3 regions of the Paenibacillus sp. FSL H8-0537 genome follow, and region 2 is predicted to be linked to each of the others. Evidence: predicted binding sites of a transcription regulator. Region 2 holds the regulator's gene; each other region holds the start of a gene.
What was found. Region 2 encodes LexA, which represses DNA repair genes until DNA is damaged. Its sites were predicted from a motif close to CGAACATATGTTCG; they were not measured.

Region 1 (3,278 bases), 740 kb from region 2:
TGAATGGACGCCATCTTTTTTCATCCAGCCACTTCCAGCCATCAATGCCCGCCGCCAAAACGAAGTTTTCCAGCCAATCAAATTGATCACGGGGAATGCTTCCGTCAAGCGGAAACAGCAGCTCCGTCTTAATGCAGCGGAACACCGCTTCATAGCTCCAATTATGCAGCACCGTCTCCAGCGCGGAGCGGATGAACTCGACCAGCGGATGATGAACGGTCGTGTGCCTCTGATCAAGGAAATAGGGGATATTGTATTCTTGAAAAACAGCTTCGATATAGTCGCTATAATCTCCCGTATTCCGCACCATAACCGTCATATCGCGCCAGTTCGTTCTATCTTCCCTTACCCGGCGCAGCATATCGCGCGCCAGCAGCTCCACCTCGGTTCGCCGGTTTGCTGCCGCATGCAGCGACAAGCCGCATAATGGACTGGCTGCATCCAGCATAGCCGGATTAGAAAGCGCCATTTGCGTCCGGCCCCCGTAGTGGCGCTCCAAATGAGCCAGCATAGGGCTGCTGCTGAACCTGCCCGCCGCTTCACCGCCATCGTTTACTGTACGCCCATGCATGCCGAGCATAATAGGCTCCAGCATTTCAACGCCTAAGCCCTCCGCCAGCTCCCTCAGCAATACATAAGCATCCGCTGTAGGATGAAACAAATCCAGCTCTCCTGGCCGCTCTCCATCCGCATAGGTTCGATTCAGCTTAAGTGTAATCGTCACTTTCTTCGCCGTGCTAATAAGCGAGCTAAGCGCGACATATTCTTTTGGCGTAAAGCCATTAAACCCGTCTATCCAAATTTCCGTGTCTCGAATCGTTGAAAATTCGGACAGCCCTGTTGACAGATGAGCCAAATAATCCTCCGAATCCAAATATTGCCCAGCGAGCTCGGTCTCCAGCTTCTCGTATACAAGCTGCAGGTCATGCAGCTTGCGCTTCAGCAAGGCTGAGTCCTGCAGGGCAGAAGCTGCCTCTTCCCTGCGCTCTGCAATCATCGCCGAATTAATGCCATAACGCTTCCATTCGGTCAACAGCTCCCCAAGTCGCTCAATGAAGCCCGGCTTTCCCGCTCCATGCTCGAATAGCTCCAGCTGATTGCCCAGCCGCTGTACGATTTTGTAGAGCAGCATATTCTTGCCCTCGTCGCCAATTGGAATAAGCGCTGTTCCTCCGGTTTCCTGCATGACGCGAAGAGCAAGCCTGCGCAGGCTCAGCACCTGCGCCCGAATCATTCCCTGCAAGCCGCTGCCTCGAAGCAGCGTATACTCGGACTGAAAGGTCGCCTGTTCAGGCACAAGCAAAATAAGCGGAGCCCCGTCCGGGTCTGCGCTCAGCCTGCCGCGAATCGCATCCAGGCAATATGTCGTTTTTCCCGCTCCCGAGCGGCCCAGCACTAATTGAAGCGGCATCATGCAGCCCTACCTTCCGTTACGGTTCTATTATCAACCATACTACCATACCCGCAGCCACTTTTCACGAGCTCTTCAAACATACGTTCTTAAATATTTGGCAAAAAAACCTCTTGAACGAGCAAAAAGCATACTCGCCGTTCAAGAGGTTTCCGTTATTTGCTGCGCACCTCAAAGATGGCAAATTTCAAGTAATGCCCTTCTGTTACGCCAAGCAGCTGCGGATGATCCTTGCCTGCCGCCCGCCATTCCACAAGCCTAAGCAGCTTGCCTGCATCAGCTGCGGCCTCCTGGATCGTCTCCAGAAACAAATCAGGACGCATATGGTAGGAGCAGCTCGCCGTTACCAGATAGCCGCCTTCATTCACCAGCTTCATGCCATGCAAGTTAATATCTTTATAGCCGCGGACAGCACCTGCTACCGCATTTTTTGTTTTGGCGAACGCCGGAGGGTCCAAAATGACAACGTCCCAGGTTTGGCCTCCGCCGCTGATCGGCTTAGACGTATCCGTGCCTGCACGGCTGCGCTCCAGACGCTCCTCCAGCCCCTTCGTTTGCAGTCTCAAGTAATCAAAAGCATCGGTTACAACAAATTGTACGCGATCGGTAAAACCGTTGCGTTCCACATTGCGGCGCGCCGTATCAATGGCATGCTCGGAAATGTCCAAGCAGGTCACTTTCTTCGCCCCGTATTTACAAGCGTGCAACGTAAAGCTGCCCGTATGCGCAAAGCATTCCAGCACCGTAGCACCGTCCCAGTAGGGGAAGGTGACCTCTTTGCCATTTGCATTGACTGGAACGAGTTCCCCTGTTGTCTCTGCACTCGCGCTGCTGTCCTCGGCAGGCTTCGGCATTAGCTTAATGCCGCTGCGCAGGCCCCAGCCCTTCATCAGCGGAGCGATGGAGGCGCGATTTTCACGCTGATCATAGAAATAGCCTGTCTTCTGGCCCTCCACAATATCAACCTCAAGCTTAAGCCCATTTTCTTCGATTTCCAAAATCGCCGGGCATTCCCCGTACAGCACGCCTGTACGCTTCTCTAAGCCCTCCAGCTGTCTAACGCCGACATCGCTGCGCTCATAGATGCCGCGAGGCTCAAACACCTGGATAAGCGCTTCAATGATCGCATCGCGGTGAATGTCCATGCCGAGTGTAAGCAATTGGATGACTAGCACATCATTAAAGCGGTCAACGGTCAGGCCTGGCAAAAAATCAGCTTCTCCGTATACGAGCCTGCAATCCTGATCCGGCACAAAACGGCTGCGGTGCTCCTTCGCCTGCTGGAAACGCTCGTGGAAAAACGCAGCATCCATCGCCTCCAGCGGTTTATACGAAATAATACGCACCGTAATTTGCGATTTAGGATTCCAATAGCCCGTTGCCAGATAACGTCCTTGGTGACTGACTACGTCAACCAAGCCGCCCGGCTCCGCGGTGCCTTCCATTTTATCAATCTCGCTTGCATATACCCATGGGTGGCCCTGCTCCAACCGTTTTTTGCGCCCGCGCTGCAGCGCTATCCTTGCTCTCGTCATTATGGCAAAACCAACCTCTCTCATGCTTGTCATGCTTGTCTTGTTTGCTGCATATATGTATGGGTACATCTGTCACTCGTTTTTAGAAAAGGAGATTCAGCCCATGCTTCATTCTATTATTTTGCCGATTGTAATCGGCTTTGCATTATTCTTGAGCGGCATGAAGCTGATGGAGCTGGCGCTGCATCGCCTTGCCGGCACACAATTGAATCGTATTTTGCAGCGGTTTACCGCTACGCCCATTCACGGACTGGCGGCTGGCGCCATCTCTACTGCTTTTCTTCAGAGCAGCACAGCCGTTACCGTCATCTCTATAGGCCTCGTCAATGCCG
Region 2 (3,278 bases):
TGTCATTCTAACTTTCGTCGCAACGACCATCTCCGAACGACGCCCTTTAATGGCTTTCCCAACTATCTCTTCAGAGCGTCCGCTTACATAAACGTTAGCCGTATCTAAAAAATTACCACCTCGTTCAACAAAACGATTGATCATTTCAAGCGAATCCTGTTCATTCGTTGTATTGCCAAACGTCATTGTTCCAAGACAAAGTTCAGAAACAGCCAGTCCACTACGTCCAAGCAATTGGTATTTCATAAATAAAGCCCGCCTCTCCCATTAAAATGATTAATGCTGTGGCTTCTCGTCTTCCGCTTCATTCTCTTCATCTTCTACGAACTTAATCGTATCAAGCTGCTGGCGAAAATTACTTTTAAACTGCTCCATATATTTACTGCGCAGCTCAGCCCGTTCCGTCAGTTCCTCGGGCGTCAAACCGATCGTTTTATTTTTACGGGATAATTCATTAATTCTTGCAATAAGCTCTTCCATTGGTTGCTCACCTCACTTGCTGTACTTTTCCCAAACTCTTTCTACTTTGACATTACCAATACGCTGTTGTCAAGGTGAAACGGCTGTCACCGTCCTTTGGCGGCGCAGCGCGATTCAGTCCGAGAAATATAGAGAAAGGATAAGAAAATCATATAATTTCCTATATTTCAAGAAAATGGGGGTGTAATTAAATACAGAATAGATCGTACAACGATAATGCTATCATTGTTCCGATCTATTCTGTATTTTAGATAGCGTATTGGCACTTCCTGAGCTCCAAAGTTCAGCTATATGATTTCTATCAAGCTGGCACCTTTCTATACCAAAGAGGATTGTTGCTAAACGACACTAGGATGAAGGAATGACCAGCTTCTGCCCAGGCCATATATCCGGTGACGACAGCCGGTTGCGCTCCCGTATTTGAAAGACGGACCAGCGTATATCATCAGAACTGTCCGAATATTTACGTGCAATCTCCCATAATGTATCGCCTTGTGCGACTACTACCATCTGCTCTCCAGCAGACGCTGGTGCAACATGATTTACTGAAGCTTCTGTACGCACCAATAAAAAACCAGAAAACAATACAATAAACAGGGCCAGACACACTGCCAACTTCAAAGCGTAGTTGCTAACTGCAGCCATGTTGATTTGCGATTTCATCTTTGCCACCTTAACAGGTGCTTTCTCAGAAAAAATAGATTGATAGGATTCTGGATAAATGATCATTGCCCTCACTCCCAAACGTTTGTTCTGTTTTGATATTAACACGAACATTTGTTTGCGGTCAACACACAATGCGAACTTTTGTTTTTAGGAACTTATGTTTGTACGAACGGCGGTTCCATGTTATAATTTGAGAAATAAATACTCATATTGCGCTTCGAATGCAGTGCCTGAATCAAAGTTTCAATCAAAAATCTTGTCGCACTCATCATGGAGTGCGTGAACTGGAGTGATCATGTTGTCCAAAGCTTCCAATCGCCAGCAGTCGATTCTGGAATTTATAAAGAACGAAGTTCGCGAGAAGGGTTATCCGCCTTCCGTACGTGAAATTGGAGAAGCAGTTGGACTTGCTTCAAGCTCAACCGTACATGGTCATCTGGACCGTCTGGAGAAGAAAGGACTTATCCGCCGCGATCCGACTAAGCCACGTGCTATCGAGATTTTGGACCAGGAAGATGTCGATGGAATTATACGCCCTGCTGTTACCCATGTACCGATCGTCGGTAAAGTTACTGCAGGTGTGCCGATTACCGCTACCGAGAATATTGAAGAATATTTCCCAATCTCTTCCCATTATGTAGGTGATGATGATGTATTCATTCTGAATGTCATTGGAGAGAGCATGATTGAAGCAGGCATACATAACGGCGACTACGTTATTGTGCGCCAGCAGCAAACCGCTACTAACGGTGATATTGTGGTCGCTATGACTGAGCACGATGAAGCAACGGTCAAAACCTTTTACCGTGAGAAGGATCATATCCGTCTCCAACCTGAGAACGTAACAATGGAACCTATTCGCCTGAAGAATGTTACGATTTTAGGCAAAGTCATTGGCTTGTTCCGGGATTTCCATTAATCGTTTATATTTCATACTCTTCATACATGAAGAAAGCTGTATCCTTGCCCGCATAAGAAACGGGCTGGATGCAGCTTTTTTATTTAGGCAGAGGATTTTTTCTAGCTCTCGTACTTTCTACTCAGACTGCTTCGGTATGACGACATTTAGTAACCGCATTTGATTTGGCTAATGTGACTGCAGCTTCTGTATATCCACTATTGGAAATGACCCTGCTGCCTGTGTCACTGTTACCCTGTAGCTATGGACCTCTGAAGAAGTCCAAGATATTTCTCAAACTGTCGGCCCTCCATCTTATCTATTTCTGCGATACCGGAGCGCTTAAGCCGTTCGTTACGTTTGCAAGAGATGTATATTTTAGGAATTTGGACCTAATTATTAAAAATATATAAAAATATTCAGACTATTCACTTCACTTAACTTTGTTTCATCACAATCAGTAGTGTCGAATCAATAACTAACTACATATAAAAAGGCTGACGAGAGCACTACTGATATCTACATCAGTCATGCTTGCGTCAGCCTTCTCCGAAGTTACATTCGGTTATCGGAACTACTTATGCTATTGTTTAATCATTCATTCATTCGATGCTGTGAATCTGATCGAACCCAGCGAGGAAGAGCTCAACATCCCGCACTCAGCAGTATAGTGAAGTGAAACTAGTTCCCGTTCGCTGAACTGTGAGACGAGATGTAGTGCGGCTTTATCTCCCCGCTGCATGGAAATCGATCATTGCTGCTTTAATATCTCTGTCTCTATAATGATATTCGTTTCCCTCTGTTTTACATTTTTAATATAACACAGGATACCAATACATTTTGTCGTTTTTTGTCGAATTATTTACACGTTCGATACTAGTACCGATTTTTATTGACATAATAATGAAAATGTGTATTAAAAAAGAGCTAACCCATTTCTGGATTTAGCTCTTTTTTAGTAAATGTTCTACTAAAGGCAATTTCCCCTTAGCTACATTTGCTGTGTAACCACCTTCAAAATGCGCAGTTATGGCGTAGAATGTTTTAGTAACCTCTATAATATGTTGTACGTTCACGAGGTTGTTAACATCCAATGCAACAAATCCCAGTGGCAAAAATATTTGTTTACATGCTTCTAGTGTCGTTATAAATGTAAAAAGGCCCTTAGTGGTATGGAATCTCGGGATATGATAGTTTTTTTTGGGCTGAAATATATCTACAAAAAAAACTTCAC
Region 3 (3,278 bases), 1.7 Mb from region 2:
ATTTCATCGATAAACAGCACGTCGCCCTCCTGCAAATTCGTCAGCAGAGCAGCGAGATCGCCTGGGCGCTCAATGGCTGGTCCCGATGTCGTGCGCAGGTTTACGCCAAGCTCATTGGCGATGATGTTCGACAGCGTTGTTTTCCCAAGTCCGGGCGGTCCGTAGAGCAATACATGATCGAGCGCTTCCTTGCGAAGCTTTGCTGCGTCTATGTACACTTTCAAATTTTCCTTCGCCTTCGATTGACCGATATATTCAGCCAAATAACGAGGACGCAGACTTAGCTCCACCGCCTGATCATCCATCATAAGGTTGGCGGAAATAATTCTTTCGTCCATCCGTGCTCAGCTCCTTTTCGTCAACCTTTAAACAGCTGCTGCAAAGCGCGCTTCATGAGGGAATCGACCGTCTCCTCTGGAACAACCGTCTGCTGCAAGCCATGCCAAGCCCGATCAAGCTCCGCAGCTGTATATCCGAGCGCTGCGAGCGCCTCACGCGCCTCTTCCCAAGCGGTTCCCGCTCCCTGGCCGCTGCCGCTTTGGAATAAATCGGGCTCCAGGTAAGCGCCCGCCGCCGACAGCACCGCCGCATCGCTTGCGATGCCCGCAAGCTTGTCCTTCAAATCCAAAATCATCCGCTGCGCCGTCTTCTTGCCAATTCCGGGCAGCTTCGTAAGAAACGTAATATTTTCCTGCTGAATGGCAGCAATAACCGTTTCCGGCTTGCCTCCTGCGAGTATGCCCAGCGCCACGCGCGGACCAATGCCCGATACTTCCAGCAGCTTGCGGAACAGCGTCTGTTCCTCGCGCGTTGCAAACCCGTACAACAAAATCGCATCCTCACGGACGGAATGATGAATATAAAGGGTGACGGCTTCTTCCTTTTTCGCTAACGCATACGAATTCGGCGTAAACACCCGGTAACCGACATCCCGTACATCCAGCACCACATACTCCAGCTCGACATGGGACACTATACCTCGTAAAAAATCAATCATGATCGTCCCGCCTCATTTATTTTTTGGACTAAAACCGCCGAATGAGCATGGCAAATAGCCACTGCCAGCGCATCTGCTACATCATCGGGTTTCGGAATGGCCGATAAATTCAAGAACATTTTAACCATCTCCTGCACTTGGCGCTTCTCCGCCTTGCCATAGCCTACAACGGCCTGCTTAACTTGCAGCGGCGTATATTCCGCAACCGGAAGCCCGCGCTGCGCCGCCGCCAAAATAATAACCCCGCGCGCCTGCCCAACCGCAAACGCCGTTGATACGTTCCGGTTAAAGAACAGCTTCTCCACCGCAACCGAATCGGGCTTGTACTTATCCATTAGAGCAACAGCTGAATCATAAATTTGAATGAGCCGCTCCTCGGGCGGCGTATGCGCCTCCGTCTGAATACAGCCATACTGAACGGGCTTAAGCTTATGACCCTCTTTATCAATGAAACCAAAACCCGCTATCGCAATACCGGGATCTATGCCTAGAACGCGCAAACCGCCAACTCCTTATTCCTGCCGTTTATTTCTCCTATTATACCAAAAGACAGAAAGGATGAGAACATGCGTTTGAGGAAAGTGCTTAGGAGCAGTCGCTTTTCTTTGCACCATCATTCATTATACAACAAGAAGAGGACGTCCTCTATAAGAACGTCCTCCGGGCTGCTATTTTCATCTAATAAGCCGATCGTTTAGTGGATTTGCCATGTCCCAGCTCATAGTCGCTAAAGGTAGACAGGACGCTGTTAAATTCATCGATGTCATTAATTTTAATCCCATGCGACAGCTGTTCTACTTTATCACGAGGCAAGCTGCTTTCCATATACCGAATATCCAGTTGAAAAAAAGTTCGCAGCACCTTCTCCTGCTGGGGCGCCCCTTCAAACAGCGATAAATTCCCCTGCTTATCTACGCCCATATACGCTTCATTCTGGCAATGCTTCGAAAACTCATCCACCGTCTGCTCCACCAGCACCCGGTTCTTCGTTTTATCGAAGGTGGCGTGCCAACCGCTATTTGCCTCCAGCAGCCGGATCAACTGGAGCGAGGTCATACGGCCAAGCGGCCTGCTCTCCTGCCCACATAAATAGTAGCGGCGCAGCATGACGCTCACTGGCTCCTGCTGCTCTCGCAGCTCGCGCCGCAAGTCAGCAGAGGGGCCGCTGACGGCTCCTGAACTAAAAGCTGCTCCTACGGCATTAGCCACAGACGCTGAATCGGCAAAATTGGCGACGACGCTTGTCAAGTGGACGGCGGCAGCCGCTTTCCCAAGAGGCCAGACAGCACCCGCTAGCGTTATGGTAAGCAAGGCGATACTGCCCAGCGTCCATAGCGGACGGCGGCGAAGCTTTCTTTTTAGCTGCTTCCATAAGCTCATTAGCATTATGATTGAACCCCTTTGTGCTCTTTTATTGCATAGGGTTCCACTGAGCTTCCAATATTATGCGCGTAAGAGAAACGCAGCGGGCGAGCTAGCTTTTCTTCGTTCTACCGACAACCTTCTACTCAGCGTTTTCCACGTATTCAGCAGAACCCACATTTACAGCCTCAGCAAGCGTCGCAAATAAAGCATGGGTATACGGATGCTTGAGCTTGCCTTCCTCCCACTGGCTAAACGTTTCTACGATTTCGCCCTGATACATGACGGCAACTCGGTCGCACAGCTGACGGGCAAGCCCCAGATCATGCGTAATGAATAAGTAGGACAGCTCTTTCTGCCGCTGAATTTGCTGAAGCATCTTCACAATAGATGCCTGCGATAAAGGATCGAGACTGGCTAACGACTCGTCGAAAATAATTAAATCCGGCTGCACGGCCAGCGCTCTTGCGATGCATACACGCTGCTTCTGTCCGCCGCTTAGCTGATGCGGCAGCTTCTCCAAGAAGCTTTCATCCAAGCCGACGGCACGTATAAGCTGCACGCTGGCCTCCCGAATTTCCGGCGGACGCTTCGCGTCAAAATTGCGCAGCGGCTCCGCAAGTACTTCCTTCACAAGCATTCGGGGATGCAGCGAGGATGCAGAATCCTGAAGCACAAGCTGTACGCTTTTGTATACCTGCAGATCCTTCATATGAGGTCCATGAATAGACTGGCCGCCGAGCAAAATTTGCCCGGAGCTCAGCGTTTCAAGCTTCATAATGAGCTTGGCCAATGTGCTTTTCCCGCTGCCGCTTTCTCCAACAAGCCCAAGCGTTTCACCAAGGTGCAGCGCAAGATCTACCTGCTTCACAGCTTGAACGGACGCCTTGCCATCCTTCGCCTTGAGCCCGCCCCGCCT

Region 1: the regulator LexA is predicted to act here: its motif matches at 1,488-1,501, upstream of addB (helicase-exonuclease AddAB subunit AddB).
Region 3: the regulator LexA is predicted to act here: its motif matches at 1,559-1,572, upstream of ruvC (crossover junction endodeoxyribonuclease RuvC).

The regions. Positions count from the first base shown of each region.
Region 1 covers NZ_CP150290.1:4,502,501-4,505,778, forward strand. Annotated here, with positions in the region: gene addB (helicase-exonuclease AddAB subunit AddB) at 1-1,414, opposite strand, end outside; gene MHB80_RS18915 (class I SAM-dependent rRNA methyltransferase) at 1,567-2,946, opposite strand; gene MHB80_RS18920 (Na/Pi symporter) at 3,050-3,278, shown strand, end outside.
Region 2 covers NZ_CP150290.1:3,761,248-3,764,525, forward strand. Annotated here, with positions in the region: gene MHB80_RS15735 (aldo/keto reductase) at 1-246, opposite strand, end outside; gene MHB80_RS15740 (DUF896 domain-containing protein) at 277-480, opposite strand; gene MHB80_RS15745 (LysM peptidoglycan-binding domain-containing protein) at 829-1,209, opposite strand; gene lexA (transcriptional repressor LexA) at 1,445-2,065, shown strand; gene MHB80_RS15755 (dipeptidyl aminopeptidase) at 2,989-3,278, opposite strand, start outside.
Region 3 covers NZ_CP150290.1:2,061,334-2,064,611, reverse strand. Annotated here, with positions in the region: gene ruvB (Holliday junction branch migration DNA helicase RuvB) at 1-338, opposite strand, end outside; gene ruvA (Holliday junction branch migration protein RuvA) at 359-997, opposite strand; gene ruvC (crossover junction endodeoxyribonuclease RuvC) at 994-1,497, opposite strand; gene MHB80_RS08680 (BofC C-terminal domain-containing protein) at 1,676-2,383, opposite strand; gene MHB80_RS08675 (dipeptide/oligopeptide/nickel ABC transporter ATP-binding protein) at 2,502-3,278, opposite strand, start outside.